Regions from separate parts of the Streptomyces sp. NPDC005496 genome, predicted to be linked through region 1. Evidence: riboswitches for the same ligand, from Rfam matches in the RefSeq annotation. Region 1 holds a riboswitch; each other region holds the start of a gene.
The links. A riboswitch is a leader RNA that binds a small molecule or an ion and turns the genes downstream of it on or off. The one in region 1 is predicted to bind cobalamin.
Positions count from the first base shown of each region.

Region 1 (10,188 bases):
CGCAGACCCGCGGGAACGCAGCGGAGCGCCGTGCCCGTGGCCCGCAGGCGCCGGGTCACCCTGGCCGGGGGCGGGGCCGGTCTGCCGTACAGGGCGTGGGCGTACGGCGGCAGGGCGCCGTACGCGAGCCGCGCCACGCGCCGCCAGAGCAGGGCGCGCGCCGGGACGAGCAGAGGATGTGTCGGCGGCCGGAGCAGGAAGTCGTCCACCGCGCGCGCGTCGGCTCCCGCGGCGAGCTCGGGCAGCATCCCGCGGAAGTACGCGGCGAGTTGGGCCCGGTCGGCGGGCACGGTGTCCGGGTCGAGGCCCACCAGCCGGGCGCTGGTGCGGTGTTCGGCGACGTAGCGGTCGGCCTGCGCGTCCGTGAGCGGGAAGCCCGAGCGGCGCAGGACGTGGAGATACGAGTCGATCTCGGCGCAGTGCACCCACAGCAGCAGGTCGGGCTCGCCGACACCGTAGGGCTCCCCCGTGGCGGGGTCCGTCGCCCGGAGCATGCCGTGGATCTTCCGCACCCGGGCGCCCGCCCGTTCGGCCGCCTTGGTGGTGCCGTACGTCGTGGTCCCGACGAAATCCGCCGTGCGCATCAGCCGGCCCCAGGCGTCGCGCCGGAAGTCCGCGTTCTCCATGACCCCGCGGACCGCGCGCGGATGCAGCGCCTGGAGGTAGAGCGCCCGGATGCCGGCGATCCACATCATGGGGTCCGCGTGCATCTGCCAGGTCACCGACGCGGGGGTGAAGAGTCCCGGGTCGGCCCCGCGCTGTTCGGCGTCCATCCGGTCAGTGTGGCCGCGCCCGTCGCCGCTCCTCAAGGCACGGGAGGGATCCCGGCCGCCTCCCGGTGAGGCTTCTCCGCCGCTCCCCCGCATTCGCGCTGCGACCGTCACCCGTGCGCGGCTTCGGGCCCGTCCCTTCGGTACTGTCGGGGTGACAGGTCCGCAGCAGCCGATGACGGAGTCACCCGTGAGGGCGAGGCGCCAGGTACGCGCGGCAGGTGCCATGGGGCATCTGCTGCTCGTCGTCGTGCTCGCCCTGGGCGTCTTCGTCATGCACACCGTGGGCCATCCCCGCGAGTCGTCCCACGCCACGATGAGCACCGTGTCCCACACGCAGGCGATGCGTGCGGACACCTCGCACACGGCCGACCCGGGTCACGGGAACGAACCCGCCGCCACCGGCGGCGTTCTCGATGACGCCGGCCTCGCGGCCACGTCGGCCTCGTCCTCCTCTCACGAACCGGCCATGGCCATGGACATGCTCTCGCTGTGCATGGCGGTGCTGTTCGGTGCGTGGGTGATCACCGCGCTCCTCGCGTCGGCGTTCGCCCGCCGCCGTGAGCGGTCGGCCGGACTGCTCGCCCGGATCGTCGGCGTACCGCGGCCCGATCCGCCGCCCCGCGGGCCCGATCTCACCCGTCTGTCGGTTCTGCGGCTGTAGGCCGTACCGCCTCCCGTCGGGCGCGCCGCCATGCGCTCCCGCGGGTTCGCCTGCGCCGGAACAGCCGAAGAACCAAGCACACGAGGTGGATTCACCATGACTTCCCACACCCGCGCCCAGCGCCGCACGCCCGTCCGCCGAGCCGTCACCGCGGGCGCCCTCGCCGCCGGTGCGCTGCTCCTCACCGCCTGCGGCGGCGACGGAGGCAGCGGCGGTACGGCCCACGGCGGCCACGACGGCTCCGCGTCGGCGAGCGCCCGGGCCGGCTCCTTCAACGACGCGGACGTCGCCTTCGCCCAGATGATGATCCCGCACCACGAGCAGGCGCTGGAGATGGCCCGGCTCGCCCCCGACCGTGCCTCTGACCCGGAGGTCAAGAAGCTCGCCACGAAGATCGAGAAGGCTCAGGCCCCGGAGATCCGCACGATGAAGGGCTGGCTCACGTCCTGGAACGAGCCGACCTCCATGGAATCCATGCCCGGCATGGACCACGGCGGCGGCGACGGCATGATGTCCGGCACGGACATGGCGCGTCTCAAGGGCATGAAGGGCGCCGAGTTCGACGAGATGTTCACCGAGATGATGATCGACCACCACAACGGTGCGATCGGCATGGCCGAGGACGAGCAGAAGAAGGGTGAGAACGCCGACGCCGTGAAGACCGCCGGCGACATCGTCACCAGCCAGTCCGCGGAGGTCGAGCAGCTGAAGGGCATCCTCGGCCGGCTCTGACCCGCGCCGCGGCGGGCCGGACGTCCGGCCCGCTCGGCCCCGGCCGCCGTCCGGGCTCCGCACCGTTCACCGCGGACCCGCGTTCGCACTCCTCACCCGGGTGTCGCGCAAGCACCATGACGGGGACCTGTCGGCGTTCACCGTGACCACCGGGTCGTCGAGGCGCAGCGGGAACTGCACGGCATGATCGAGGAGTTGCTGGCCGAGGCCGCCCGGGCCGGCGCCGTCCGCGACGACATCGCGCCCGCCGAACTCGCGAGCTACTGCCTGCACGCCCTGGCCGCGGCGGGCGACCTGCCGTCCGAGGCCGCGGTGGACCGGCTTCTCGCCCTCACCCTGGCCGGGGTGCGTCCCGAGGGCGCCGAGCCGTCACGCGCCCCGGCCCGCGCCGAGGGCACGACGCACCCCCGGCACCACGGCCCCAGCCGGCACCACCCCGAGCCCCGGCCCTGAGTACGGCGCTCCGACCTCCGCCGCCCCGCTTCTACCGGCGCACCCTCGGCATGCCCAGCCCGATCCACGCGATGATCTCGCGCTGGATCTCGTTGTTGCCGCCGCCGAAGGTGAAGATCACCGCCGAGCGGTAGCCGCGCTCCAGTTCGCCGTGGAGGACGGCGCCCGCCGAGCCCTCCTTCAGTGCCCCCGGCGCGGCGACGACCTCCATCAGCCAGGCGTAGGCGTCCCGGCGTGCCTCGGACCCGTACACCTTGACGGCGGAGGCGTCCTGCGGGGTGAGGGTGCCCTCCTGGACGGCGTTCACCATCTGCCAGTTGAGGAGCTTCATGGCGTCGAGCCGCGTGTGCGTCTGGGCGAGGCGCCGCCGCACCCAGGGCAGGTCGACCACGCGGCGGCCGTCGGCGAGCTTGGTCTCCATCGCCCAGCGCTGCACGTCGTGCAGGGCGCGGATCGCCATCGTCCCGTGGGCGGCGAGGGTCACCCGCTCGTGGTTGAGCTGGTTGGTGATCAGTTGCCAGCCCTTGTTCTCCTCGCCGACCCGGCGCGAGGCGGGGACACGGATGTTCTCGTAGTAACTCGCCGTCGTGTCGTGCGAGGCGAGGGTGTTGATGAGGGTGCAGGAGTAGCCGGGGTCGGAGGTCGGCACGAGCAGCATGGTGATGCCCTTGTGCGGCGGCGCGTCCGGATCGGTGCGCACGGCGAGCCAGACCCAGTCGGCGGTGTCGCCGTTGGTCGTCCAGATCTTCTGGCCGTTCACCGTGTAGTGGCCGGTGGCCTCGTCCCCCTCCCGCACCGCCTTCGTCCTCAGCGCCGCCAGGTCCGTGCCCGCGTCGGGCTCGCTGTAGCCGATGGCGAAGTCGATCTCACCGGAGAGGATCTTCGGCAGGAAGTACGCCTTCTGCTCGTCCGTGCCGAACCGCATGAGGGTCGGGCCGACCGTGTTCAGCGCCATCAGCGGCAGCGGCACCCCCGCCTGGGCGGCCTCGTCGAAGAAGATGAACTGCTCCATGGGGCTCAGTCCGCGCCCGCCGTACTCCTGGGGCCAGCCCACGCCGAGCCAGCCGTCCGCGCCGAGGCGGCGGACGGTCTCGCGGTAGAAGCGCTTCTGGGCCGCCGGCTCGCCGTGGCGGGCGTAGGCGTTGTCCGGCACCAACCGGGCGAAGTAGCCGCGCAGTTCGGTCCGCAACCGCTGCTGCTCGGGCGTGTATTCGAGATGCACGGCGCCTCCTGGCTCCCAGTGGATCGGCAGGTCCCACCCGGACTCGACGGCGCACACAGTAGAACTCGTTCCAGAAATTGGGAATGCCGATGACGCGCCGGGAGGGAGCGGCAGGTCCCGCCGGTCCCAGTGAGGGCGCACTGAAGGCTCGTACGGCCCGGTCCAGGCGGGGCATACGCGAAGGCTCGTGCGGCCCGGCCCCGGCGAGGGCGCACGCGAGCGCCCGTGCCGCCGTACCGCCCATGTTCCGGACGACGCGCCGGACGTAGCATGCGGGGAGTTCCGTAACCGGCCCCCCGACCGGTTTCCGAACGGTGCCGGAAGCGGCCCGACCACGAACCTGGACCGACTCGTCTCATGAAGACCGACAGACACGCAGCGGGGACCGGCCCGACGCCCCCTCCTCCCAGACCGGCGCTGAATCGTTCCCGCATCGCCGCGGCGGCCCTGGCGCTGATCGACGTCAACGGCCTGCGCGCCTTCTCGATGCGCAAGCTCGGCGCGGGCCTCGGGGTCGACCCGATGGCCGCGTACCGCTACTTCGAGGACCAGGACGCGCTCTTCGACGGCGTCGCCGAACTCCTCTTCGCCGAGGCCGACCTCGAATCGCTGCCCTGGGAGGAGTCCTGGCGGACCGTGGCCGGGGAGTACTGCCTGCGACTGCGGGCCACCCTGCTCGACCACCCGCACGCCGTCGCGGTGTTCGCGACGCACCCGGTGCGCTCACGGGCGGCGGCGGACGTGTGCGCACGGCTCACCGGGCACCTCGCAGCCGCCGGTTTCGATCCGTCGCAGGCAGCCCATGTCGCGCGCTGTCTACGGGAGTTCACCGTCGGGCACGCACTGAGCGTGGCGGTGCGGCACCCGGAGCCGGAAGGCGCCGACGAGGATGCCGCCGCGCGGTTCGAGACCGGTCTCACCGCGATGCTGGACGGCTTCGAACGGCTGAGGTGAGACGCGCGCTCACCGGGCACCGGCACGCGGCTCCGGCCGGAAGCGTCCCTCCGGCGCGTGCGGACGGGCCCCGGTCGTCCGGGGCCCGTCGTTCGTGCACGCTCAGGGCGCCGCGGAAGCCGCCGGGGCGGCGGACGCCTTCTCCTCACCCTGCCCCGTCACCCGGGGCGTCCCGCCGACCGCCAGCCGGTGGGCCAGCTCGCCGAAGACGAGCCCGAAGGAGGTCCACAGCGTCACCTGGATCGCCAGCGCGGCGAGCCGGAACTGCCAGAGCAAGGTGCCCGAGAAGTCCTTGGGCACCTCGTCGAACGCCGGCAGGAACGCGTACGCCAGGCCCACGGCGGCGACGAAGAACGCGCCCGCCGCCAAGGTGGCGTACCAGTTGCCCAGTCGGGGCGCGAGGCGCTTGCCCAGGATGACGGTGGCGACGGCGAGCAGCACGCTCAGCACCGTCATCAGGAAGTACAGCGTCGTGCGCTTGCCGATCGTGTCGGCGTCCCCCACCGCCGGCGGATTCGCCGGGTACTTGAGGAACGGCACGACGTACACCGCGACGAGCCCCGCCGTCGAAAGGAGCAGCGCGCTCGCACGCGGCCCGAAGCGGCCGATCCTGCCGAGGGCGAAGCAGTACGCGAGGGCCGCGATGCCGCCGAAGGCGACGCCGTAGACGAGCACACCGGTGGCCAGGCCGCCGGTGGACTGCATGGTGCGCGTCACCGCCTCCATGCCGTGCTCGTGATGGTGCGCGTGCGATTCCTCGTAGGCGATCGCGGCGTCCACCCGCGACTCGCCGAGGAAGTACGCGACGACCAGGGCGAGCACGCCGGCGGCGAGACCCGCCAGCATGCCGCGCACCAGCAGGTTTCTCACTGTTGCCGAGTTCATCGACTCGTACGCTTCCCTGTCGCCGTCAGTGGCAGGGGAAGCCGAGCAGATGGCGGGCGTCGTGCACCCACTCGTGCACGTTCTCACCGGAGACGAGCGAGGTGGCGCCCTGTTCGGCGCCGACGAAGTAGAGCAGGACCAGCATCAGGATGCCGAAGAAGACCGCCCAGGGGGCGATCGCGCTGATCGGCAGCTTCGCGGGAACGGCGGTGGGCGTGACGGCCGGCTGAGCGACGGACTGCGCCATGTGGCAGGACCTCCTGGGGAACTCGCGTCCCATCGTGGTGGTGCACAGGACGACGGCTGCGGGTCTGACTTGCCGGGCCCTCACCGCCCTTGGAGGGGGCGGCCGTTGCCTGGCTTACAGTGGCGCGACCGTGCCGGATTCTCACCGGGCTTCCGCCGGACCGTCGTCAATATCGTCGAGACCGTACCGCGAAGCGGAGGCCCGGCCAAGGGCGCATGAGTCCGGAGGAGCGCGCCCCGGGGCGCCCGCGGGTCGTCAACTCGCCCGCCGCGCACGGAGGTTGGGCACGGGGACGGCACCATCACGACCACGAAAGCGGATCCATGACGACCCGAGTGACCTTGATCTCAGCGGCGTCCAGCAGGGCCTTGCGCGAGGCGCGCTTCGACGACGGCTGCCCCGCCGACGCGGCCGGTCTGCGGCTCGCGCGGGCTGCCGCCGGCACGCTCACGGCGAGGGGTGAGGTGTGGGTCTCCCCCAGCGCGCGCTGCCGTGACAGCGCGGGCGCGCTCGGCCTGGACGCCGTCGAGGTGGCCGCGCTGGCCGGTCTCGACGTGGGTCGCTGGCGCGGCGCGACGCTGGACGAGGTGGGCGCGAGGGAGCCGGACGCGGTCGTGCGCTGGCTGGCCGACCCCAAGGCCGCTCCGCACGGCGGGGAGTCGGTGCGGGACCTGTGCGACCGGGTCGCCGGGCGGCTGGACGCGGCGGCGCAGCTCTCGGGACGCGTGATCGCCGTCGTGGAACCGGAGGTCGTACGGGCGGCGGTGGTGAGGGCGCTCGGGGTGCCCGAGACGGCGTTCTGGCGGATCGACGTACCGCCGCTGACCGCCACGGAACTCAGTGGCCGCGCGGACCGCTGGAACGTCCGGGTCGGCCGCCCCCTCACGGGCGTGGAAGCGGACCGAGACGGCTCTGGCACCGAGGCCGGCTGAGACCGCTTCGACAGGGGCGGCGACTGAGACCACCTCGGCGCGGACGGCGACTGACGTCACCCGGCACGGACAGCGGCTGAGACGACCCAGGCAGGACGGCCGCGTTTCGCCGGTGCGTACGGCGGTCCGGCCCCGTCGACGTCGCGCGCGCCGGAAATGCCGGCGGTGCCGCCCAAGTGCCGGACCCGAAGCCGCGAGAGCCCGGTCTCAGCGGAGCGTGGCCATGAAGTCGGTGCAAGCCTGGGCGCACTCGCGGCAGGCCTTGGCGCTGTCCTGCGCGCCGGGGTGGTCGTCGAAGACGTCGGCGCACTCCAGGCAGACGTCCCGGCACCACTCCAGCTGGACGCGCATGCCCGCCTCGTCCAGGCCCGCCTGCTCGGACAGCATGCGGCACGTCGCGTCGCACACCTCCGCGCACATGATGCCCTTGCGGCGGACGAGTTCCTGTTCCTTCGGCCCGTCCGGTTCCACGAGGCTCGCGCGCAGCGCGCACGCCCGCGCACACTCCGTGCACGACTGCGCGCAGGTGAAACGGTCCTCCAGGAACCGGAAGAGCTCCTGCTCAGATGTCATTGAGGTCACCTGGTCCGGGTTGCCCCGGTCTCCCTTGTCAAACCCGGCGTCCACGGCCACGCCCCGCCGGGACGGCGGCCGACCGATCGGAATTTGTCATTCCGATTCGCCCGTGGGCCGGGGGGTACTCGCGCGCCAGGACCACACGAGGGACGGATGCGCCATGAGCACACCAGGGATCGACATGGCTGCGGACCGCGGTCTGGTGGCCGGCTTCGCGCCGCTCGCGATCGGGCTGGCCGTCGTGGCACTGCTGGCCGGCGCCATGTGGATGGACAGCCGGATACGCGGCAGGGAGAACGACCGGCCGGGGCCCGAGGAACAGCCGAAACCGCCCGAGAGCGGCCCGGTCTTCGAGGTCAGCGAGAACCGCGAGCCCGACGAGGTGCCCCGCAGCAGCCGGCGGCTGACGCCGTACGAGCTGGCGGCGCACGGCAACATCGCCTCCCGGCCGAGCCGCGACCGGACCAGGCAGCGGTGGAGCCGCGGCTCCAGCGGCTCCTTCGGCGGCGGCGGTTCGGGCGCCCACTGAGAGCACTCCGGGGCCGCGCCCGCGGCCCCACGGCTGGCGGGGCCGCCTCGTCCACCGGGGCCGGCGCCGGGTGCCCCGGTGGTGAGGTGTGCGCTGCCCCGCGAGCGGCCGACACGACGGGCGGGACGGGCGGGGCGGGAGCGAACGGCCGGCGTCACAAGGCCGTTGACCGGAGCGGCCGGCCCGGCATCACCAGGCCGTCGGGCAGCCGCGCCAAGGCGCGCGCCGAGTCGCGCCGGGCTTCTGCGAACGCACTGTTTCCGTCTTGCGAACATCGCGCCGAAGGGGAGGACACGCGTCCTCGGCCGGGGTGACCATGCAGGTCCACGGGCGTCCGCACCCCGTGCCCGTCCCCCGCGAGGAAGCACCATGAGCCTGCCGTCCGCCACCCTGAGGTGGGAGTCCGAGAGCTGGAACGCCGCCGCGGCGGTCCGGCTGCGCGAGCTGATGTCCGCCGAACTGGCCCCCCGCTACGCCCCCGTCGAGCACCGGCGCGTACGTGCGCCGCAGCCGTCGGCGGACGAGATCGTCGTCACCTGGATCGGCTACGCGAACGACGTCCCCGTGGTGACCGCGTCCCTGCGCAGGCTGCCGGACCGGCACGAGGTCAAGCGCGTGTTCGTGCACGCCGACCACCGCGGGCGCGGCCTGGCCAGGGCCGCCCTCGGCGCCGTCGAGTCGACGGCGCGGGAGCTCGGCGTCGAGCGGCTGTGGCTCCAGACGGGCGCCCTGCAGCCGGAGGCCCGGGCCCTCTACGCGCGGGAGGGCTGGCACCGCGTGCCGCCCTACGCGCCGTACGACCGCAACCCGTTCAGCGTGTGCTTCAGCAAGTTCCTCGCACCGCACCCCGGCGGCGGCGCCCATGTCGCCTGAGCGCGCCGGAATCCCGGCGGCCCCGCGCCGGCCGTCCCCTCCCCTGCCCGCCCGGCGGCCGGCCGCTCTCCGACGCCCGGGCACCGGCCGCCCGACCGTCCTCGTGACCCGCCGGTACGTCGACCACGCGCGCGTCACCACCACCGGGTGTCCCGGCGTCGACTGAGCCCGCCAGGAATCGGCGCCCGAAGCGCTGTCCGGTACCCGTCCGCTCCGCCCCCGTGGCGCGCCCCCGACGGCTGCCGCCACGCCACGCCCTCGCCCACTCGCGCGCCCTCGCACACCGCACCAGGGAGAACCATGAGCCAGCCGATCGACTCCGTCACCGCAGGTCACACCCCCGAGGAGGAACCCGCCGGGCCCGACACCTCGGCCTGGTCGTTCGAGACGAAGCAGGTCCACGCCGGTGCCGTGCCGGACCCGACGACCGGGGCGCGGGCGGTGCCCATCTACCAGACCAGCTCGTTCGTCTTCCGCGACACCCGGCACGCCGCGGACCTGTTCTCCCTCGCCGAGCCCGGCAACATCTACACGCGCATCCACAACCCCACGCAGGACGTCTTCGAGCAGCGCGTCGCGGCGCTGGAGGGCGGTGTCGCCGCCGTGGCCCTCGCCTCCGGGCAGGCGGCGGAGACCCTGGCGATCCTGACCCTGGCGAGCGCCGGCGACCACATCGTCTCCAGCACGTCCCTGTACGGCGGCACGTACAACCTCTTCCGCCACACCCTGCCGAAGTTCGGCATCGAGGTGTCCTTCGTCGACGACCCGGACGACCCCGAGGCGTGGCGGGCGGCGATCCGGCCCACCACCAAGGCCCTGTTCGCGGAGACGCTGGGCAATCCGCGCGGCAACGTCCTCGACGTCCGGGCCGTCGCGGACGTCGCCCACGCGGCGGGCCTCCCGCTGATCGTGGACAACACCGTGCCCACGCCGTACCTGCTGCGGCCGATCGAGCACGGCGCCGACATCGTCGTCCACTCGGCGACCAAGTTCCTCGGCGGGCACGGGACGACCATCGCCGGTGTCGTCGTGGACGGCGGCACCTTCGACTTCGGCGCGCACGCCGACCGCTTCCCGGACTTCAGCGAGCCCGACCCCAGCTACCACGGGCTGCGGTACTGGCCCGCGCTCGGCCCGGGAGCCTTCGCCGTCAAACTGCGGGTACAGCTGCTGCGTGACCTCGGCCCCGCGCTGTCCCCGCACTCCGCGTTCCTGCTCCTCCAGGGCGTGGAGACGCTCAGTCTGCGCATCGAGCGGCACTCGGCCAACGCCCAGGCCCTGGCCGAATGGCTGGAGCAGCGCGACGAGGTCGCGGCCGTCCACTATCCGGGGCTCGCGTCCAACCGCTGGC
Region 1 covers NZ_JBIAJQ010000004.1:337,308-347,495, forward strand. Annotated here, with positions in the region: gene ACFYQQ_RS13950 (oxygenase MpaB family protein) at 1-773, opposite strand, end outside; gene ACFYQQ_RS13955 (hypothetical protein) at 961-1,434, shown strand; gene ACFYQQ_RS13960 (DUF305 domain-containing protein) at 1,531-2,166, shown strand; partial or broken gene ACFYQQ_RS13965 (hypothetical protein) at 2,311-2,619, shown strand; gene ACFYQQ_RS13970 (acyl-CoA dehydrogenase family protein) at 2,651-3,841, opposite strand; gene ACFYQQ_RS13975 (TetR/AcrR family transcriptional regulator C-terminal domain-containing protein) at 4,199-4,795, shown strand; gene ACFYQQ_RS13980 (CbtA family protein) at 4,898-5,680, opposite strand; gene ACFYQQ_RS13985 (CbtB-domain containing protein) at 5,706-5,927, opposite strand; cobalamin riboswitch at 5,964-6,107, opposite strand; gene ACFYQQ_RS13990 (histidine phosphatase family protein) at 6,251-6,859, shown strand; gene ACFYQQ_RS13995 (four-helix bundle copper-binding protein) at 7,067-7,432, opposite strand; gene ACFYQQ_RS14000 (DUF6479 family protein) at 7,596-7,964, shown strand; gene ACFYQQ_RS14005 (GNAT family N-acetyltransferase) at 8,334-8,837, shown strand; gene ACFYQQ_RS14010 (bifunctional o-acetylhomoserine/o-acetylserine sulfhydrylase) at 9,138-10,188, shown strand, end outside.

Region 2 (10,188 bases), on a different contig from region 1:
CCACCGCGCCGACCAGCACGAGGGCGGCGACCGAGCGCGGGCCGAGGCGGACGGCGCGGGGCCGCGGCCGGCCGGTGGACGGGGATCCGCTCACGCGAGGGCCTCCCGTATCTGGGCGACGGTGAGCCACCGCTCGGGGGCGAGGATCTTCGTAACCTGCGGGGCGAAGGACGGGGAGGCGACGACCACCTCGGCCGTGGGACCGTCCGCGACGATCTCGCCGTCGGCGAGGATCACCACCCGGTGCGCCAGTTCGGCGGCGAGCTCCACGTCGTGCGTGGCCAGCACGATCGTGTGGCCTTCCGCCGCCAGGGCGCGCAGCACGGCGACCAGGCGGGCCTTCGCCGCGTAGTCCAGGCCGCGGGTCGGTTCGTCGAGCAGCAGCAGCGGGGGGCGCGCCGTCAGGACGACGGCCAGCGCGAGGGCCAGCCGCTGGCCCTCGGACAGGTCGCGCGGATGCGTGCCGTCCTCGATGCCCGGCAGCAGTTCGCGCACCAGCGCCCGGCAGCCGCCCGGTTCGGCGCCCGCGTCGCGGTCGGCCGCCACGCACTCGGCGGCCACCGTGTCCGCGTACAGCAGGTCCCGTGGTTCCTGCGGTACGAGTCCGACGCGGCGCACGAGGTCGCGCGGGGCGGTGCGGTGCGGCACCGACCCGCCGACCCGTACCGATCCCGCGGCGGGTTCGACCAGCCCGACCAGCGCGGCGAGCAGGGTCGACTTCCCCGCGCCGTTGCGGCCCATCAGCGCGATGGTCTCGCCCGGGGCGGCCGTCAGGTCCACCTGCCGCAGCACCTCGGCCCGGCCCCGACGGACGGCGAGGCCCTCGACGGCGGCCGTGGCCGGGGGAGCGGCGTCGACCGGCGAGCGCCTGAGCGCGAACCGGGGGCGGCGGGCCGCAGTCCCGGCCGGCCCGGGATGCCGCGCCGTGCCCGGCGCCGGCACCGGTGCCGGGGTGCGCGTCGCGAGGCGTTCGCGCAGCGCCCCGGCGGTCCTGCGGGCGTCGCGCACGGTCAGCGGGAGCGGCGACCAGCCCGCGAGGCGGCCCAGCTCCACCACCGGCGGGTACACCGGGGAGACGGCCATCACCTCGGCCGGGGTGCCGAGGACGGGCGCGGCCCTCGGGGCGGGCAGCAGGACCACGCGGTCCGCGTACTGCACGACCCGCTCCAGCCGGTGCTCCGCGAGGAACACCGTCGTCCCGAGGTCGTGGACGAGGCGCTGGAGGACGGCGAGGACCTCCTCGGCGGCGGCGGGGTCCAGCGCGGACGTCGGCTCGTCGAGGACCAGCACCCGGGGGTGCGGCGTCAGCACCGAGCCGATGGCGACCCGCTGCTGCTGGCCGCCGGACAGGGTGAGAAGGGGACGGTCGCGCAGGTCGGCCAGACCCAGCAGGTCCAGCGTCTCCTCCACCCGCCGCCGCATCACGTCCGGGGCGAGCCCCAACGACTCCATGCCGTAAGCGAGTTCGTCCTCGACGGTGTCCGTGACGAAGTGGGACAGCGGGTCCTGGCCCACCGTGCCCACGACGTCCGCGAGTTCGCGCGGCTTGTGCGTGCGGGTGTCCCGCCCGGCGACGGTGACCCGGCCGCGCAGGGTGCCGCCGGTGAAGTGCGGGACCAGACCGCCGACCGCGCCCAGCACCGTCGACTTGCCGACCCCGGACGGGCCCGCCAGCAGCACCAGTTCACCCTCCGGGACCTCGAAGTCCAGCCCCTGGACGGCCGGTTCCGCGGCCCCCTCGTACGTCACCGAGACGTCCGTGAAGCGGATCATGAGGACTCCTTGGGGGTGGGGGCGACGACGGAGGGCAGCAGCCCGAGCAGGATCGCCGCTGCGGGCCACAAGGGGAGGGCGGGTGCGGTCAGCGGGACGACGCCGGGGTGCAGGGCCGCCGGGTCCCGCGAGCCGGCCACGACCATCAGCGCGGCCACCGCGACCCCGGAGGCCGAGACGAGCCAGGCCCGCGGGCCCCAGGCGTCCGGCCGGTAGCGCGTGCGCAGCGTACGGCGTCCGCCCAGCCACAGGCCGCCGAGCGCGGCGGCCACCCCGGCGACGAGCACGGGCAGCCCGTACGTCCCGCCCTCCGCGGTCAGCACTCCGTAGGTTCCCGCGCAGACGCCGAGCAGCCCGCCCAGGGTGAGCGCGGACGTGGTGCGGCGGACGGCGGCCGGGACCTGGGCGGTGCGCCCGTACCCGCGCGCGTCCATCGCCGCCGCCAGCGCGACCGAGCGCTCCAACGCGCCCTCCAGAACGGGCAGTCCGACCTGGAGCAGACCGCGCAGACCCCGGTCGGGGCGCCCGCGCAACCGCCGGGCCGCCCGCAGCCGCTGGACGTCCGTGATCAGGTTCTGCGCGTACGTCAGCGCGACGACCACGGCGACGCCCGCCTCGTAGAGCGCGCCCGGCAGCGACTTGAGCAGCCGGGCCGGGTTCGCGAGGGCGTTCGCCGCGCCCACGCAGGACAGCAGCGTGGCCAGTTTGAGGCCGTCGTACAGCGCGAAGACCAGTCCCTCGGCGGTGACGTCGCCGCCGATGCGCACGCCCTCGGCCCAGTCCGGCAGGGGGACCTCGGGGAGCGCGACCAGGACCCGCTCGCCGGGGATGGGCGAGCCGAGGAACACGGCGAACACCAGGCGCACGGCCAGCACGGCGAGGGCCAGCTTCATGAACGCGCCGTAGGAGCGGGCCCAGGGCGCGTCGGTGCGGCGGACGGCCACGACATAGCCGGCCACGCCGACGAGCAGGCCGAGCAGGAGGGGGTTGGTGGTGCGGGAGGCGGCGGTGCCCAGGCCCAGGGCCCAGATCCACCAGGCGCCCGGGTGGAGGGCGTTGCCGCGGTTCGCCTCCACGGTGAAGGGGCGGCGGCGCCGGGGCACGGAGCCGGGGAAGCGCTCACCGGGCTCGCGGCGGGGCCCGCCCCCTCCCGGGGGACGGCGGTCCTCGGCCGGGGCGGGACGGTGGTTCTCGTCCGTCGTCACAGGTGCCACCTCGCTCAGTGCCGGCGGCGCCGGGCCTGCCATATCGCGGCCGCCCCCAGCGCCGCCACCGCCGCGAGGCCCGCGAGCAGGCCGGCCGAGGGGCCGGAGCCCCCCGAACCGGACTCGGACGCGGACCGCGGCCGTGCCGAGGAGTCGGGGTCGCCGGCCGCGACCTGTTCGCCGCAGCCCGTCCGCGGGTAGCCCGCGATGGCGCACAGCAGCGCGTTGGTGTCGTAGCGCAGCGGCTTGGCGACGGCGGCGAGCGCGTCGGCCGTCGTCGCGTCGGTGCCGACGCGCGCGCAGGCCGTGCGGGCGCGCGGCGGCGTCTGCCCGGACGGCGCGTCCGCGGCCGTACCGAAGTCCAGGACGAGCGCGATCCGCTTCCTGCCGTCGCGGGCGGGCGTCCCGCCGCAGACGGCGTCGAAGTCCGGCTTCGTACGCGGTTTCGTGGCGCGCGAGGAGTCCTCGCTCACGGCGAACCGGAAGCCCTGCACGTCGCCGTCGGAGGGCCGCGCGGTCGACGGGCCCTGCGTGGCGTACGTCCAGGAGCCGCCGCTCAGGTCCCAGAACGACCAGTAGCGGTAGCCGACGGCCTGGGCCTGCCCGGCCCCGCCGAGCACCAGGAGCAGCACGGCGAGGACGGCGGCGGCACCGCGCCGGGTCACGGCTGGCGCTTCCTGTTGCGGCCGCTGATCAGGAAGCCGACGCCGATACCGGCGACCAGGCCGACACCGACGATCCACCACACGCCGAGGCCGCCTTCCTCGTCGCCGTCCTTCTTCTTCTCGCCCGGGGCGTCCGTCTGGCCGGCGGACTGGGGCGCGGGGCCGGTCGCGGCGAGCCGCGCCACGAGGTCGGTACCGCCGAAGTCGCGCGGGTCGGTGCCGGTGGCGTGCGCCGCGAAGATCAGCTGGGCGTACGCGGCGGGACCGGACTTCGCGGCCCACGCGCCTGAGTTCTTCTCCAGCCAGGCCAGCGGCTTCTTCGTGTCCTCGGTCCGGCCCGCGGCGGCGAGCGCGACGACCGCGTCCGCGGTGTTGCCGTGGTCGGGCTGGTCCTTCGCGCCGGGCATCGCCGACGTGAGGTGCGAGGTGCCGCGCAGGGCGCCGGCGAGGTGGGCCGCGCCGTTGCGGGCCGCGTCCCCGGGCGTGAGCTTCTTCGGGTCCGCGCAGTCGGCGCCGTCCGCCGCCTTGCCGGCCTTCGCCGCGAACCCCTTGCCGAGGGCGCCGAGCACGCCGGCCGCCGTCGCGTCCTCGTTGGCCGCGAGGGCGCCCTTCTTGTCGGGCTGGTAGGCGAAGGCGCCGCCACCGTCCTCGTCGCACGGGACGGACAGCTTCAGCAGGGCGTCGTACGGGGACCTGCCGTCCTTGGCGGTGTCGCCGGGCGCGGTGCCCGAGGCGGCCAGGGCGCCGATCACCACGGACGTCGAGTTCGCGTCGCTGGCCCCGCCCGCGGCGAAGCCCCAGCCGCCGTCCTTGTTCTGGACGGACTTCAGCCAGGCCACGGCCTTGTCCCTCTCCGCGTCGTGACCGCCGAGCGCGGCGAGCGCCTGCACGGCGGCGGCCGTGCTGTTGGTGTCCACCATCGTCTTGGCGCCGCACTTCGCGGACGCGTCGGCGCGGTACGGGGCGAAGGCGCCGTTCGCGCACTGCTGACCGGTCAGCCAGTCGACGGCCTTCACGGCGGGCTTCACCCCGGTGGTGTGCTGGGCCAGCAGCGTGAGCGACTGCCGCCAGACCCCGTCGTAGGTGGGGTCGGCGGAGCCGTAGAGGCCGGAGGGGAGCGCCTGGGACGGTGAGGCGGACGGGGACGAGTCGTCGGCGAGGGCGGCGGATGCGGCCGCCGTACCGATCACGGCGGTGACGGCGAGTACCGCGGCGCTGCGGCGAACAATCATGACTCTCCCTGCGGGGAGCCGGGCAGCACCGGGCACGCTGGAGTACCGGGTGGCTCCGGCCCCGTATCCCTCGACGGTGCCGGCCAGCGGCGGGCTGCCGATGGCGCGAGCCGGTCACGTCCCGCGCGAGGCGATCCGGCTCACCGTCCGGCGGACGGTTCACGGTTGCGGGTCAGCGCCGGAATTGCACCGGCTTCCCCCCGTACGGGTGTGATGACGACGCGCTCACTCTACCGGCCCGTAGCCAGGCGCCCGTGGGCCGCCCGTGCGGACCCCGTGGGCGGGGCCGGCACGGGCGGCCCGGAAGGTCGCGGCCGACGGCGACGACGGGGAGACCGCCCGGTTCCGGCCGGAGGCGGACGCGGCGAACCGGACCCCGGTGGCCTGACGCCGGGACGCGCGGCACGGCGCGCGCCGGGTCAGGGCGTGCGTGCGGGGACCGTCGACTCCAGCGGTTGGCACAGGACCAGGGCGAGGTCGTCGTCGGGCGCACCCCCGGTGTGCGTGGTCAGCCGGGTGTAGAGCGCGTGCAGGGCGTCGTCGGGCAGGGGCTCGCGCAGGGCGAGCGCGGCCTCGCCGAGCAGCGGGAAGGCGTTGCCGTCCGGGTCGCGGGCCTCGGTCAGGCCGTCGGTGTAGAGGAGGAGCCGGTCGCCGGGCTGGAGCCGTACGCGGTACTGACGCGTCTCGGGCGCCAGCCCCAACGGCGTGCTGGGCACCCCGGATTCGAGCAGCTCGACGCGGTCGCCGGAGCGCAGCGGCGCCGGATGGCCGCAGTTGACCAGCCGCACCTCGCCGGGCGCGAACTCGGCGAACACCGCGGTGACGAAGTCCTCGGGGCCCAGTTCCGGGGCGAGCCGGGCGTCGAGGCCCTCCGCCAGCACCGTCAGGTCCGGTGCGGTGTAAGCGAGTTCACGGAATCCGGTGATGGTGTCGGCCGTCAGCCTGAGGGCGTCCAGGCCGTGCCCGCGCACGTCACCGACGAGGACCCGCAGTCCGTACCGCGTCATCGCGACGTCGTACAGGTCCCCGCCGACCGTCGACTCCAGGGCGGCGCAGTGGTAGCGGGTGCAGACCTGCGTCCCGTCCAGGTTCTTCGAGATGGGCCGCAGGATCGCCTCCTGGGTGACCCGGGCCACCTCGCGGGCCTGGACCAGCATCCGGTCCAGGAGTTCGCGCTGCCGGGCCGCGTACACGGTCAGGGCGCAGCCGAGCACGAGTCCGCTCCAGCGCACGGTCAGCTCCAGGGGCGGCACCTCCTCGGCGAGGCCCATGACCAGTCCCAGGGCCGCCGAGCAGCAGCAGACCAGCAGGGTGGACCGCGGTCCGAGCCGGACGCAGGCCGTCAGCGGGGCGATGAGCAGCATCGTGATCAGGGAGGGGACCTGGTCGAAGAGCAGGTCGGGGACCGCGATCAGCAGGCAGACGGCCAGCGGCGCGGCCGGCAGGCGCGGGCTCCTCTCACGTGCGTCCGTGCGGCCCGCGTCCCTGGCGGTCATCCATTGCCCCTGCTCCCTCGCGGTCATCCTCCGACGATCTCCGACTATCGCCCGTCACCCTCCGACCAACAGGGGGTTGATCGCATCTCTTCGGAATGTGCCGGGAAGTGGCGGCACATCAGGGCTTTGTGTCCGAGTTCGGTGAGCCGTGCGCGGTGTGGGACTGCTCTCGTCACACTGTGCCGTGTGTCCCAGCCATCGAACGGTGACCGACCGGGCAACCTCCCGCCCGAGACCCGCAGCTTCGTCGGCAGGCGTGCCGAACTCCAGTGGCTCGACCGGGCGTTGGACCCCGGAGTGGACGCCGGACGGCTGGTGAGCGTCGTCGGGACCGGCGGGGTGGGCAAGACCCGGCTCGCCCTGCGGGCCGCGGGCCGCGCCGCCCCGGACGCGTACCCGGACGGCGTCTGGCTGGTCGAGCTGTCCCCGCTGCACACCGCGGGACTGGTCGGCCTCGCCGTGGTGGAGGCGCTGCGCCTCGCCGACCGGTCGACGGCACCGGTCACCGACGTGCTCGCGCAATGGGCCCGTGACAAACGGCTGTTGCTCGTCCTGGACTCCTGCGAGCACGTCCTCGCGGACTGCGCCGCCCTCGCCGGGACCCTGCTGTCCGCCCTGCCCGGACTGCGCGTCCTCGTCACCAGCCGCGAACCCCTCGGCCTGCCCGGCGAGCGGGTGCTGCGCCTGGAGCCGCTGCCGGTGAAGGACGACGCCGTGGAACTCTTCGCCGACCGCGCGGCCGCGGCCGACCCCGCCTTCGTCCTGGACGACCTCAGCCGCGCCGCCGCCACCGCCGTCTGCCGCCGCCTCGACGGCATCCCCCTCGCCATCGAACTGGCCGCCGCCCGCCTCGCCGACCTCTCCGTCGAGGAACTGCACGGCCGGCTCGTCGAACGCCGCCCGCCCTCCCGGCTGGACCTGTCCACCCCGACCGGGGACGCGGGCCCGCCGCGCCACCGGACGCTGCGCACGGCCATCGGCTGGAGCCACGAACTGTGCGCGCCCCAGGAGCGGTTGCTGTGGGCCCGGCTCTCGGTCTTCGCGGGCGGCTTCCGCGCGACGGCCGCCGAGGACGTGTGCGCGGGCGGACCGCTGCCCGCGGGACGGGTCGGCGCGCTGCTGGACCGGCTCGTCGAGCAGTCCATCGTGGTGCGCCACCGCACCGACCCGGCCCGCTTCCGGCTCCTGGACACCGTCCGGGAGTTCGGCGCCGACTGGCTCCGCGCGCTCGGCGAGGAGCCCGCGGTACGGCGGCGGCACCGCGACCACTACCGGGCGCTGGCCCGCCGCGGCTGCGCCGAGTGGAACACCGGACGCCAGGTCCCGTGGTGCGAGCGCGTCCTCGACGAGCACGCCGACCTGCGCACCGCCCTGGACTGCGCGCTCGCCGAACCCGACGGCCGGACCCTGGAGATGGCCGCCGACGTCGGCTTCCTCTGGCGCCACTGCGGCCATCTGCGCGACGCCCAGCACTGCCTGGACCAGGCGCTCGCCGCCGACCGGGCCGCCGGCCACCCCGCCGCCGGCCCCGTCCGCGTCCGCGCCCTGTGGACCCGCGGCGCCGTGGCCCTCCTCCAGGGCGACCTTGAGGAGGCGGCCGGCTGGGCGGCGCGGTGCGCGGACCTGGCCCGGGAAGAGGGTGACCCGGTGGCCGTGGTCGCCGCCGCCTATGTGACCGGCGGGCAACTCGCCCTGAGCGGTCGGCTCCGCGAGGCGGTCGAGGTGCTCTCCGCGGCGGACCGGCTCCCCGTCCGGGCGGACGGGCTCGGCGCCGCCCAGCTCCAGGTCCGCCTCGCGCTGTCCTTCGCCCATCTGCTGGGCGGCGGCTACGACGACGCCCGCTCGGTCGCCCAGGAGGTGCGCGCCGCCTCGGTGACGCACGGCGAGAGCTGGGCCGGGGCGTTCGCGGACTGTTTCCTGGCCCAGACCGACCTGGCGCGCGGCGACGTCGACGCGGCCGTCCGCAACGCCCGCACCGCGCTCGCCGGGCACGCCCGCCTGCACAACACCGTCGGCGCGGCCATGTCCCTGGACGCGCTGGCCGCCGCCCTCGTCGCGGCCGGCGACGGGGAACGCGCGGCCCGCCTCCTCGGCGTCGGCGCGCGGGTCTGGGAGCTGACCGGACGTGCCCACATGGACTCGCCCGACCTCAGGGCGACCCGCCGCGCCCACGAGGCCCGGATCCGCGGCGAGATCGGCGACACGGCCTACGAGCGGGCGTACGGGGAGGGACGCGCCATGCCGTACGCCCGGGGCCTGGCCTACGCGACGGCCGGGACGCGCTGACCGCCGCCGGGCCGTCCCCGCCCGGCGGTCAGACGGCCACGTACGTCACGGGATCGCTCCCCGGTACCGTCTCCGCCCGGCCCAGTTTCACCAGCCGCCGGACGTGGGCCTCGGCCTCCGACACCGCGATGTTCCGGGAGGCGTACGGGATGCGGTCCCAGGGGCGGTTCCACTCCATGCGCTCGGCCAGCTGCCAGGCGGTGAGCGGGACGCGGAGCAGCGCGAGGAGCCCGGTGAGCCGCTCCTCGTGGTGGCCGAGCAGCGCCCGTACGCGCTCGGAGGCGTCGGTGAAGGCGTACTGGTGGGCGGGGAGCACCTCGGCGGGGCCGAGCCGGCCGACCCGCTCCAGGGAGTCGAGGTAGTCGCCGAGCGGATCGGTGACGGTGGCGTCGTCCGGGTCCTCGTACAGTCCGATGTGCGGGGTGATCTCCGGCAGCAGGTGGTCGCCGGAGAAGAGGCGTCCGCGGCCCGGGAGCCGTGCCGGGTGGTCCTCCTCCAGGTGCAGGCAGACGTGGCCCGGGGTGTGGCCGGGCGTCCAGATCGCGCGCAGCCGGCGTCCGGGGAGGTCGAGCAGGTCGCCGGGGACGATCTCGCGGTCGGGGAGCGCGGGGGAGAGGCCGGGCAGCGCCCGGGGGCGGGCGGTGCGCAGCGGCGCCACGTGCTCCTCGGGCGCGCCCGCCGCCGCGAGCTTGTCCGCCATGTACGTGAACCACAGCTCGGGCCGGTACTCGCGCATCCGCCGGACGACCGAGGTGTCCGCCGCGTGCATCGCGATCCAGGCGCCGGACGCCTCGCGCACGGCGCCGGACAGACCGTGGTGGTCGGGGTGGTGGTGGGTGACGACCACGCCGTGGATCTCTGCGACGGAGGTGCCGCAGGCGGCGAGCCCGGCGGCCAGGACGTCGAGGGAGGCGGGGTCGTCCCAGCCCGTGTCGATCAGGACGGGCCCGCGGTCGGTGTCCACGACGTACACCAGCGTGTGGCCGAGGGGGTTGTCCGGGATGGGCACCCTGATCGACCGTACGCCCCCGCCGTGATCGGTCACCTGCGCCATGGGCTTCCACCAATCGCCGTGTTCCCGTCACTATAACTAGAACCAGTTCCAATGGGAGCCCAAGTCGACCGCCCCGTCGCCGCTTTCGCCCCGGGAGTCCCACGGCCACGTGCGTTCCGTGGACTCCGCGGACCGGAACTGGTATCAGTTCTCGTATCTGATGACTCGTCAGAGAGCGTCCTCCGGGGAGGCAGTCGCCATGACCGAGCTCGTGGAACACGGACAGCTGTTCATCGGGGGGGAGTTGACGGACCCCCTGGGCGAGGACGTCATCGAGGTGGTCTCGCCCCACACCGAGGAGGTCATCGGGCGCGTCCCGCACGCCTGCGCGGGGGACGTCGACCGGGCCGTGGCCGCCGCGCGCCGCGCGTTCGACGAAGGGCCCTGGCCGCGCATGACGCTCGACGAGCGGATCGAGGTGGTCTCCCGCATCAAGGACGGCATCGCCGTGCGGCACGAGGAGATCGCCCGCGTCAT
Region 2 covers NZ_JBIAJQ010000002.1:191,206-201,393, reverse strand. Annotated here, with positions in the region: gene ACFYQQ_RS05485 (ECF transporter S component) at 1-94, opposite strand, end outside; gene ACFYQQ_RS05480 (ABC transporter ATP-binding protein) at 91-1,773, opposite strand; gene ACFYQQ_RS05475 (CbiQ family ECF transporter T component) at 1,770-2,876, opposite strand; gene ACFYQQ_RS05470 (SCO2322 family protein) at 2,993-3,643, opposite strand; gene ACFYQQ_RS05465 (prenyltransferase/squalene oxidase repeat-containing protein) at 3,640-4,875, opposite strand; cobalamin riboswitch at 4,983-5,116, opposite strand; gene ACFYQQ_RS05460 (PP2C family protein-serine/threonine phosphatase) at 5,295-6,371, opposite strand; gene ACFYQQ_RS05455 (ATP-binding protein) at 6,558-8,657, shown strand; gene ACFYQQ_RS05450 (MBL fold metallo-hydrolase) at 8,686-9,711, opposite strand; gene ACFYQQ_RS05445 (aldehyde dehydrogenase) at 9,911-10,188, shown strand, end outside.
Region 2: it holds a riboswitch for cobalamin, as region 1 does, so the genes downstream of both, ACFYQQ_RS05465 (prenyltransferase/squalene oxidase repeat-containing protein) here and ACFYQQ_RS13985 (CbtB-domain containing protein) in region 1, are expected to answer to the same signal.

Region 3 (10,188 bases), on a different contig from region 1:
GCGCCCCAGACCACGAGCAGCATGATCACGGCGAGGCCCTGGGGGCCGCTGGCGAACCAGTTGTGGCCGATCATGTCGACGCCGGGGAGCCTGCTGAGCACCGCGTTGAAGACGCCGTAGTCGGAGTCGAAGAGCCACTTGAAGACGGTGGTGGCGACGATGATGGGCATGCCCCAACTGGCCACCAGCGCGATGTTGATGAGGGTCTTCACCCAGCCGGAGACCCGCTGCAGGAGCAGCGCGATCAGCATGCCGATGACCATCGTGAAGACGACGGAGCCCCCGGCGAAGACGATCGTGCGGACGACGACGGCCCAGAACTCGTCGTCGCCCAGCACCTTGCCGAAGTTGTCGAAGCCCACCGACTCGGCCGGCTTGAAGCCCCAGAGCTGGGACTGCCCGAACTCCTGGAAGGACAGGGTGACCAGGCGGACCAGGGGGTAGCCGAGCACCAGGACGAGGATCAGCAGGCAGGGCGCGAGCAGGGCCCACGGGACGGCCGTCCCGCCGGCGGTCCGCTTCCGGCGTGGTGGTGCCACGGGGGCGGGGGGTGGTGGCGACTGCCGCGTCGGCGGCACTTTGGCAGTGGTCGTATCAGCGGCACTCATCCGCGCGCTCCTCAGCGGTCCCTCGGGTCCACGGGTGGCAGGTCCCGTCCCCGACCGGGTCGTACAGGTCGTACGGGAGGCGGGCTCCCGCGCCCCGGCCGGCCCGTACGCGTCGTACGGGCGGCAGGCCGTCCGGCCCCGGCGTCTTCGTGCGGGGCGTGCGGGGGCGGGGAGCGGGCCCCGCCTCCCGGCAGGGTCGTACGGAAAGCAGGGCCCCGCCGACAACGGGGCCCTGCCTGACGGTCACTTGTTGTTGATGACCTTGTCGATCGCGGCGTCCGCGTCCTTCGCGGCTTCCTCGACCGACTTCTTTCCGGTGCCGATGCTCTGCAGCATGGTCTGCAGGACCTGGGCCTTCTCGACCTGCCCCCAGCCCGGCGCCATCGGGACGAACCAGTTGCTCTCGGCCGCGGTGGCCGGGACGGCCGTCTTCGGGTCGCTCTTCAGCGTCGCGAGGTCGGTCTTGTTGTTCGGCAGGTTGCCCTTGCCGATCAGGCCCTTCTGGCCCTCGGCGCCGGTGAGCGCGTTGATCCACTCGGCGGCGAGTTCCTGGGCGTCGGACTTCACCGGGACGGCGAGGTCGGAACCGCCGAGGAAGACGGGGAGGTTCTTGCCGGACGGGCCGGGGACCACGAAGTTCTCGAGGTTGCCCTTGAGCTTGCCGGTCTTGTCGTTCTTCGGGTCCTCGGAGGTCGCGCCCTCCCAGGCGGCACCGAAGATCATGCCGGACTTGCCCTGGCCGTAGACGATGTAGCGGTCGGACTCGTCCTTGGTCTTGTCGCCGTGCATGTACTTGTCGACGACCGACTTGAACGCCTTGAGGCCCTTGACGGACTCCGGCGAGGAGAGGTTGCCCTTCCACTGGCCGCCGGACTCCTCGGCGATGGAGCCGCCGGCGTCGTAGACGAAGGACATCGCGGCGTACCAGTCACGGGTCGGCTGGTACCAGGCGCTGAACTTGTCGCCCTGCTTCTTCTGGATCTTGTCCAGGGCGGTGGTGAGTTCCTTGTACGTCTTCGGCGTGGACTTGACGCCGGAGGCGGCGGCGATGTCCTTGCGCCAGTTGCCGACGCGGCCACCGGCGTAGTACGGCACGCCGTAGGTCTTGCCGTCGTAGGTGACGGACGCCTTGAGGCCGTCCAGCCACTGGTCCGCGTTGTCGAACTTCGACGCGTCGACGGGAGCGAAGGCGCCCTTGACCATGTAGCCGAGCATCTCGGTGTTGCCCATCTCGACGACGTCGGGGGCCTTGTCGGTGGCGAGGACCGCGTCGAGCTTGGCGTTCTTGTCCGGCCAGCCGTAGTACTCGTGATTGATCTTGACGCCGGGGTGCTTCTTCTTGACCGCCGCGTCGGCGGCCTTGACCAGCTCGGGCCAGTTGTTCTGCGCGTCCACCGTCAGCCAGACGGTGAGTTCCTTGGCCTCCGCGCCGCCCTTGCCGCCCCCGGAGTCCTTGTCACTGTCCCCGCACGCCGCGATGGAAACCATCATGCCCGCGATACCGATCGCGGCTATCAGCTTGCGCTTCACGCCACCCTCCTCAGGGATGCCATAAACCCCCCTGCCCACCGCGGTGACCTGTGACGAGTACTGCCCGTGGGGCCGGGACCTGGACCAATGGTGTAGACCAGTACGGGGAGCTTGGCCTAGACCTAGAGGGGTGTCAAGGGTGAAGAAGACCCTCCAGGTGAGCGTTACGGGACCGACATATGCAGGGACCTTTCATTGCTCAACCGACAGAAGGGACAGGGGTGTTCCGGTGGCACGAACAGGGCACCCCGGACCTGGGCGGCGACCCTCCGACGGACGCGATGGACTAGACCAACGGGGACCCCGACGGTATATAGAGGGGATCACGGAGCGTGCGGGGGACACTCGCGCGCGAAGCCGTGCCACGATGTGAGCCGTGGCCGATCGGGTATGTCGGTCGCTTCGGCATCCGGAGCCGGGAAGGCAGAGCATGAGCACCGACGTCAGCAGTGCGGAGAACGAGGGTGGGGCACCCATCCGTACCGCGCGCGTGCCCAAGTACTACCGCCTGAAGAAGCACCTGCTCGACATGACGGAGACGCAGTCGCCCGGCACCCCGGTGCCGCCCGAGCGCACCCTCGCCGCCGAGTTCGACACCTCCCGCACGACCGTGCGCCAGGCACTCCAGGAGCTGGTCGTCGAGGGCCGCCTCGAACGCATCCAGGGCAAGGGCACCTTCGTCGCCAAGCCGAAGGTCTCCCAGGCGCTCCAACTCACCTCGTACACCGAGGACATGCGCGCCCAGGGTCTCGAACCCACCTCGCAGCTGCTGGACATCGGCTACATCACCGCGGACGAGACGCTCGCGGACCTGCTCGACATCACCGCCGGCGGACGCGTGCTGCGCATCGAGCGGCTGCGGCTGGCGAGCGGCGAGCCGATGGCCATCGAGACGACCCACCTCTCCGCCAAGCGCTTCCCCGCCCTGCGCAGGTCGCTCGTCAAGTACACCTCTCTCTACACCGCGCTCGCCGAGGTCTACGACGTCCACCTCGCCGAGGCCGAGGAGACCATCGAGACCTCGCTGGCCACCCCACGCGAGGCCGGCCTGCTCGGCACCGACGTCGGGCTGCCCATGCTGATGCTCTCCCGGCACTCGCTCGACAGGACCGGTCAGCCGGTGGAGTGGGTGCGCTCGGTGTACCGGGGCGACCGGTACAAGTTCGTGGCCCGCCTCAAGCGGCCTATGGACTAGATCGCCCGGGTCCCCGCATGAAGCGAGCCCTCATGAGTGCGGAAAACGCCGTCGTGGGGCATTCGCCGCCGCGGAGAATCCCCAGGTCGGGACCGATATGCGGACGGGGGGTTCCGTCTGCGTGACACCGTCGCCTACATTGCCTGCGCATTACACAGGTGATCAGCGAGGGGACGGAGCCGCGGAATGTCAGATGTGCCCGAAGTCAAGCCACCGGTGGTGACACCGGTCCGCGTGGTCATTGCCGTCTGCCTCGTCGCGCCGTTCGTGGCGATGCTGTGGGTCGGCTCCTACGCGAAGACCGACCCGACGTTCATCGGAATCCCGTTCTTCTACTGGTACCAGATGCTGTGGGTGCTCATCTCCACGCTGCTCACGATGACCGCGTACCAGCTCTGGCAGCGTGACCAGCGTGACCAGCGCGCCCGCGCGACGAAGGACGGGGGTGCGTCGAAGTGAACGACGGCGTGAACGGAGTCGCCCTCGGCGTCTTCATCTTCTTCTTCCTGGCCGTCACGGTCATGGGCTTCCTGGCCGCGCGCTGGCGCAAGGCCGAGAACGAGCACAGCCTCGACGAATGGGGCCTGGGCGGACGGTCGTTCGGCACCTGGGTCACCTGGTTCCTGCTCGGCGGCGACCTCTACACGGCGTACACGTTCGTCGCCGTCCCCGCGGCGATCTACGCGGCGGGCGCGGCCGGCTTCTTCGCGGTGCCGTACACCATCCTCGTCTACCCGCTGATCTTCACCTTCCTGCCGCGGCTGTGGTCGGTCTCGCACAAGCACGGCTATGTGACGACCTCCGACTTCGTGCGCGGGCGCTTCGGCTCCAAGGGGCTGTCGCTCGCGGTCGCCGTCACCGGCATCCTCGCCACGATGCCGTACATCGCCCTGCAACTCGTCGGCATCCAGGCGGTGCTGGACGTGATGGGCGTCGGCGGCGGCGAGAACACCAACTGGTTCGTGAAGGACCTGCCGCTGCTCATCGCGTTCGGCGTGCTGGCCGCCTACACCTACTCCTCGGGGCTGCGGGCGCCCGCCCTGATCGCGTTCGTGAAGGACACCCTGATCTACATCGTGATCGCGGTGGCCATCATCTACATCCCGATCAAGCTGGGCGGGTTCGACGAGATCTTCAAGGCGGCGGGCGAGAAGTACACGGCCGCCGGCGCGGGCGGGGTCGTGCCCGCCGAGGCCGGGCAGTGGACGTACGCCACCCTCGCGCTCGGCTCGGCGCTCGCCCTGTTCATGTACCCGCACTCGATCACGGCGACGCTGTCCAGCCGCAGCCGTGACGTGATCCGGCGCAACACCACGATCCTGCCGCTGTACTCCCTCATGCTGGGCCTGCTCGCCCTGCTCGGGTTCATGGCGATCGCGGCCGGGGTGAAGGTGCAGAACGGGCAGCTGGCGATCCCGCAGCTGTTCGAGAACATGTTCCCGGACTGGTTCGCGGGCGTGGCCTTCGCGGCCATCGGCATCGGCGCGCTGGTGCCGGCGGCGATCATGTCGATCGCGGCGGCGAACCTCTTCACCCGCAACATCTACAAGGACTTCATCAAGCCGGACGCGACGCCGCAGCAGGAGACCAAGGTCTCCAAGCTGGTCTCGCTGCTGGTGAAGGTGGGCGCGCTGGCCTTCGTCCTCACCATGGACAAGACGGTCGCGATCAACTTCCAGCTGCTGGGCGGCATCTGGATCCTCCAGACCTTCCCGGCGCTGGTCGGCGGCCTGTTCACCCGCTGGTTCCACCGCTGGGCGCTGCTCGCCGGCTGGGCCGTCGGCATGGTCTACGGCACCTTCGCCGCGTACGGGGTCGCCTCCCCGACGCAGCGGCACTTCGGCGGCAGTTCGAAGGAGATTCCCGGCATCGGGGAGATCGGCTACATCGGGCTGACGGCCTTCGTGCTGAACCTGGCGGTCACGGTCGTGCTCACCTTCGTCCTGCGTGCCGTGAAGGCTCCCGACGGCCTGGACGAGACGTCGCCGGAGGACTACACGGCGGACGCCGGGGACCCGGGCGTCCAGGTGGAGCTGCCGCCGGCCACGGCGGGCACCTCGCACTGAAGTCCCTCTCGTACACACCATGTCGGGCCGCCGGAGGAAAACCGGCGGCCCGACGTCGTTCCCGTCCGGCAGACTCACCCGCATGGACATCATCGTCAGGCGGGCGCTGCCCGGGGAGTACGGGACGCTCGGGGAGATCACCGCACAGGCGTATCTCGGTGACGGTCTGCTCGACTTCGGGGAGGGCGACGGCTACCTGGTGCACCTGCGGGACGTCGCGCGGCGCGCCGCCGCGGCCGAGGTCCTGGTCGCCGTGGACCGGGACGCCACCGTGCTCGGCGGGGTGACGTACGTGCCGTCGGCCGGCAACGCCATGGCCGAGCTGGCCCGTCCCGGCGAGGCCGAGATCCGCATGCTGGCGGTCGCCCCGCAGGCGCGCGGAAGAGGAGCGGGCGAGGCCCTGGTGCGCGCCTGCGTCGACCGCGCGCGGGCCACGGAGGGCTGCGTCCGCGTCGTGCTGTCGACCCAGCGGACCATGCGCGCCGCGCACCGGATCTACGAGCGGCTCGGCTTCGTCCGGACCCCCGAGCGCGACTGGAATCCCGTCCCGGAGCTCGACGACATCCTGCTGCTGACCTACGAACTGACGCTCTGACAGCTGCGTCCACCGCGGCCGACTGACACCCTCCGGAGCCGACACGACACAACATGTGGGGGTGCGTCGACGGCCCGGCACAAGATGTATGCTCATGCTCGCTGTCGCCGCAGGGGAATCCGGTGCGAATCCGGAACTGTCCCGCAACGGTGTACTTGTGCGTGTTCGCGCACACGGTCAGTCCGAGGACCTGCCGACAGTGCGCCCGGCCCGTCCGGTCCGGGTGCCCAGACGTCCGGGCCTCGTGGAGTGGGCCGGTGGACGCACGCGTACCCGTGCCGGGGTGACGTGTGCCCCGCTGCCCTCCCTCCAGGCCCCGTGCCGAGCGAGGGAGAGCCCCACGTGACCATCGCGCCAGCCGATCCGGCCGCAGCGACACCGTCCGCGACAGCGGCGGAGACGGACGGTCCCGGTGCCGCGTTGCTGCGGACCCTGACCGACCTCACCGCAGACCTCCCCGGCGCCGACCCCGGCCGGGTCGCCGCCGCCGCCCTGCGCGGCCGGTCCGCGCGGGCGGACGGGGCGGAGCTGCGCGAGCTGGCCACCGAGGCCGCGGCGGGACTCATCTCCGAGGACCCCGTCTACTCGCGCCTCGCCGCCCGGCTGCTGACGATCGGCATCGCCGCCGAGGCCGCCTCCCAGGGCGTCACCTCCTTCTCCGCCTCGGTCGCCGTCGGCCACCGGGAGGGGCTGATCGCGGACCGCACCGCCGAGTTCGTCCGCCTGCACGCGGAGCGCCTGGACGCGCTCGTGGACACCGCCGGGGACGACCGCTTCGGCTACTTCGGCCTGCGCACGCTGCACAGCCGCTACCTCCTGCGGCACCCGATCACCCGGCAGGTGATCGAGACCCCGCAGCACTTCATGCTGCGCGTCGCCGCCGGCCTCGCCGAGGACGACACCCCGCGCGCCGTCGACGAAGTGGCCGCGCTCTACGGCCTGATGAGCCGGCTCGAGTACCTGCCGTCCTCCCCCACGCTCTTCAACTCCGGTACGCGGCACCCCCAGATGTCGTCCTGCTACCTCCTCGACTCGCCCCTGGACGAGCTGGACTCCCTCTACGACCGCTACCACCAGGTGGCCCGCCTCTCCAAGCACGCCGGCGGCATCGGCCTGTCCTACTCCCGCATCCGCTCCCGGGGTTCGCTGATCCGCGGCACGAACGGGCACTCCAACGGCATCGTCCCGTTCCTGAAGACCCTGGACGCCTCGGTCGCCGCCGTGAACCAGGGCGGCCGGCGCAAGGGCGCGGCGGCGGTGTACCTGGAGACCTGGCACTCCGACATCGAGGAGTTCCTGGAGCTGCGCGACAACACCGGCGAGGACGCCCGCCGTACGCACAACCTGAACCTCGCCCACTGGATCCCGGACGAGTTCATGCGCCGGGTCGACGCGAACGGCGTCTGGTCGCTGTTCTCACCGTCCGACGTGCCCGAGCTGGTCGACCTGTGGGGCGAGGAGTTCGACGCCGCGTACCGCGCGGCCGAGGAGGCCGGGCTCGCGCGGAAGACGATCCCGGCCCGGGACCTGTACGGCCGGATGATGCGCACGCTGGCGCAGACCGGCAACGGCTGGATGACCTTCAAGGACGCCGCCAACCGCACCGCCAACCAGACGGCGGAGCCCGGGCACACCGTGCACTCCTCGAACCTGTGCACCGAGATCCTGGAGGTCACGGACGACGGGGAGACCGCGGTCTGCAACCTGGGCTCGGTCAACCTCGGGGCGTTCGTGGTGGACGGGGACATCGACTGGGAGCGGCTGGACGAGACCGTCCACACCGCGGTGACGTTCCTCGACCGGGTCGTGGACATCAACTTCTACCCGACCGAGCAGGCGGGCCGCTCCAACGCCCGCTGGCGCCCGGTGGGCCTCGGCGCGATGGGCCTCCAGGACGTCTTCTTCAAGCTGCGGCTGCCCTTCGACTCCCCGGAGGCGAAGCGGCTCTCCACCCGGATCGCCGAGCGCGTCATGCTGGCCGCCTACGAGGCGTCCGCGGACCTCGCCGAGCGCAACGGCCCGCTGCCCGCCTGGGAGAAGACCCGCACCGCCCGCGGTGTGCTGCACCCCGACCACTACGCGACCGAGCCGGCCTGGCCGGAGCGGTGGGCGGCCCTGCGCGAGCGGATCGCGGCCGTCGGCATGCGCAACTCGCTGCTGCTCGCCATCGCGCCGACCGCGACGATCGCCTCCATCGCCGGCGTGTACGAGTGCATCGAGCCGCAGGTGTCCAACCTGTTCAAGCGCGAGACGCTGTCCGGCGAGTTCCTCCAGGTCAACTCCTACCTGGTGGACGAGCTCAAGCGGCTCGGCGTGTGGGACGCGCAGACCCGGGAGGCGCTGCGCGAGTCGAACGGCTCGGTGCAGGGCTTCACCTGGGTGCCGCAGGAGGTGCGGGACCTGTACCGCACGGCCTGGGAGATCCCGCAGCGCGCGCTGATCGACATGGCCGCCGCCCGGACCCCGTACCTGGACCAGGCGCAGTCGCTGAACCTGTTCCTGGAGACGCCGACCATCGGCAAGCTCTCCTCGATGTACGCGTACGCCTGGAAGTCGGGCCTGAAGACGACGTACTACCTGCGCTCGCGTCCCGCGACCCGCATCGCCCGCGCCGCCCGGGCGCAGACCCCCGTCCCCGTGCAGGCGGCCCCGAACGCCGACGCCGACGCCGTCGCCTGCTCCCTTGAGAACCCCGAGTCCTGCGAGGCCTGCCAGTGATGTCCAGCGAGACCAAGAACCTGCTCGACCCGGGCTTCGAGCTGACGCTCCGCCCGATGCGCTACCCGGACTTCTACGAGCGCTACCGGGACGCGATCAAGAACACCTGGACCGTCGAGGAGGTCGACCTCCACTCGGACGTCGCCGACCTGGCGAAGCTGTCACAGGGCGAGCAGCACATGATCGGCCGGCTCGTCGCGTTCTTCGCGACCGGCGACTCGATCGTCGCGAACAACCTGGTGCTGACGCTCTACAAGCACATCAACTCCCCGGAGGCGCGGCTGTACCTGTCGCGCCAGCTGTTCGAGGAGGCCGTGCACGTCCAGTTCTATCTGACGCTGCTCGACACCTATCTGCCGGACCCGGAGGACCGCGCGGCGGCCTTCGACGCGGTCGAGAACATCCCGTCCATCCGGGAGAAGGCCGAGTTCTGCTTCCGCTGGATGGACTCGGTGGAGAAGCTGGACCGGCTGGAGTCGAAGTCCGACCGCCGCCGCTTCCTGCTGAACCTGATCTGCTTCGCGGCGTGCATCGAGGGGCTGTTCTTCTACGGCGCCTTCGCGTACGTCTACTGGTTCCGCAGCCGGGGTCTCCTGCACGGCCTGGCGACCGGCACCAACTGGGTGTTCCGCGACGAGACGATGCACATGTCGTTCGCGTTCGAGGTGGTCGACACGGTCCGCAAGGAGGAGCCCGACCTCTTCGACGAGCGGCTGGAGGAGCAGGTGACCGCCATGCTGCGGGAGGCCGTCGAGGCCGAGCTGCAGTTCGCGCGCGACCTGTGCGGTGACGGCCTCCCGGGGATGAACACGGACTCCATGCGGCAGTACCTGGAGTGCGTCGCCGACCAGCGCCTGACGCGCCTCGGCTTCGCCCCGGTGTACGGCTCGGAGAACCCGTTCTCCTTCATGGAGCTCCAGGGTGTTCAGGAGCTGACCAACTTCTTCGAGCGCCGTCCCTCGGCGTACCAGGTCGCGGTGGAGGGCTCGGTCGGCTTCGACGAGGACTTCTGAGCCGGGCGGGCGCTCCCCCGGGCGGCCCTGAGCTCGCGGTCGACGCGCCACTCGTGGCGCAGGCCGATCAGTGAGGGCAGGGCCAGGACCAGGAAGAGCGCGAGGACGGTGAGCAGGGCGACGGTGGTGTTCACGAGTGTCTCCATGAACACCACTGTCGCGCCGATCGCGCCCCGGGGTCAGTGGCAGTACTGCCGTAGACCCTCGAATTACTGCCACGTTCCAGGCACACTGGCGGCATGCTGAAAAACGTGGCCGTGGTCCTGCTGGACGGGGTGCACCCCTTCGAACTCGGCGTCGTCTGCGAGGTGTTCGGACTCGACCGCAGCGACGAGGGGCTCCCCGTGTACGACTTCGCCGTCGCCTCGGCGGGGCCGCGCACCCTGGGCACGCACGCGGGGTTCACGCTGACGGCCGAGCACGGCCTGGAGCGGCTGGAGGAGGCCGACCTCGTCGTGGTGCC
Region 3 covers NZ_JBIAJQ010000003.1:330,928-341,115, forward strand. Annotated here, with positions in the region: gene ACFYQQ_RS10175 (sugar ABC transporter permease) at 1-608, opposite strand, end outside; gene ACFYQQ_RS10180 (extracellular solute-binding protein) at 852-2,138, opposite strand; gene ACFYQQ_RS10185 (GntR family transcriptional regulator) at 2,569-3,333, shown strand; gene ACFYQQ_RS10190 (DUF3311 domain-containing protein) at 3,520-3,792, shown strand; gene mctP (monocarboxylate uptake permease MctP) at 3,789-5,399, shown strand; gene ACFYQQ_RS10200 (GNAT family N-acetyltransferase) at 5,482-5,994, shown strand; cobalamin riboswitch at 6,048-6,207, shown strand; gene ACFYQQ_RS10205 (ribonucleoside-diphosphate reductase subunit alpha) at 6,337-8,712, shown strand; gene ACFYQQ_RS10210 (ribonucleotide-diphosphate reductase subunit beta) at 8,712-9,725, shown strand; gene ACFYQQ_RS10215 (hypothetical protein) at 9,638-9,871, opposite strand; gene ACFYQQ_RS10220 (GlxA family transcriptional regulator) at 9,965-10,188, shown strand, end outside.
Region 3: it holds a riboswitch for cobalamin, as region 1 does, so the genes downstream of both, ACFYQQ_RS10205 (ribonucleoside-diphosphate reductase subunit alpha) here and ACFYQQ_RS13985 (CbtB-domain containing protein) in region 1, are expected to answer to the same signal.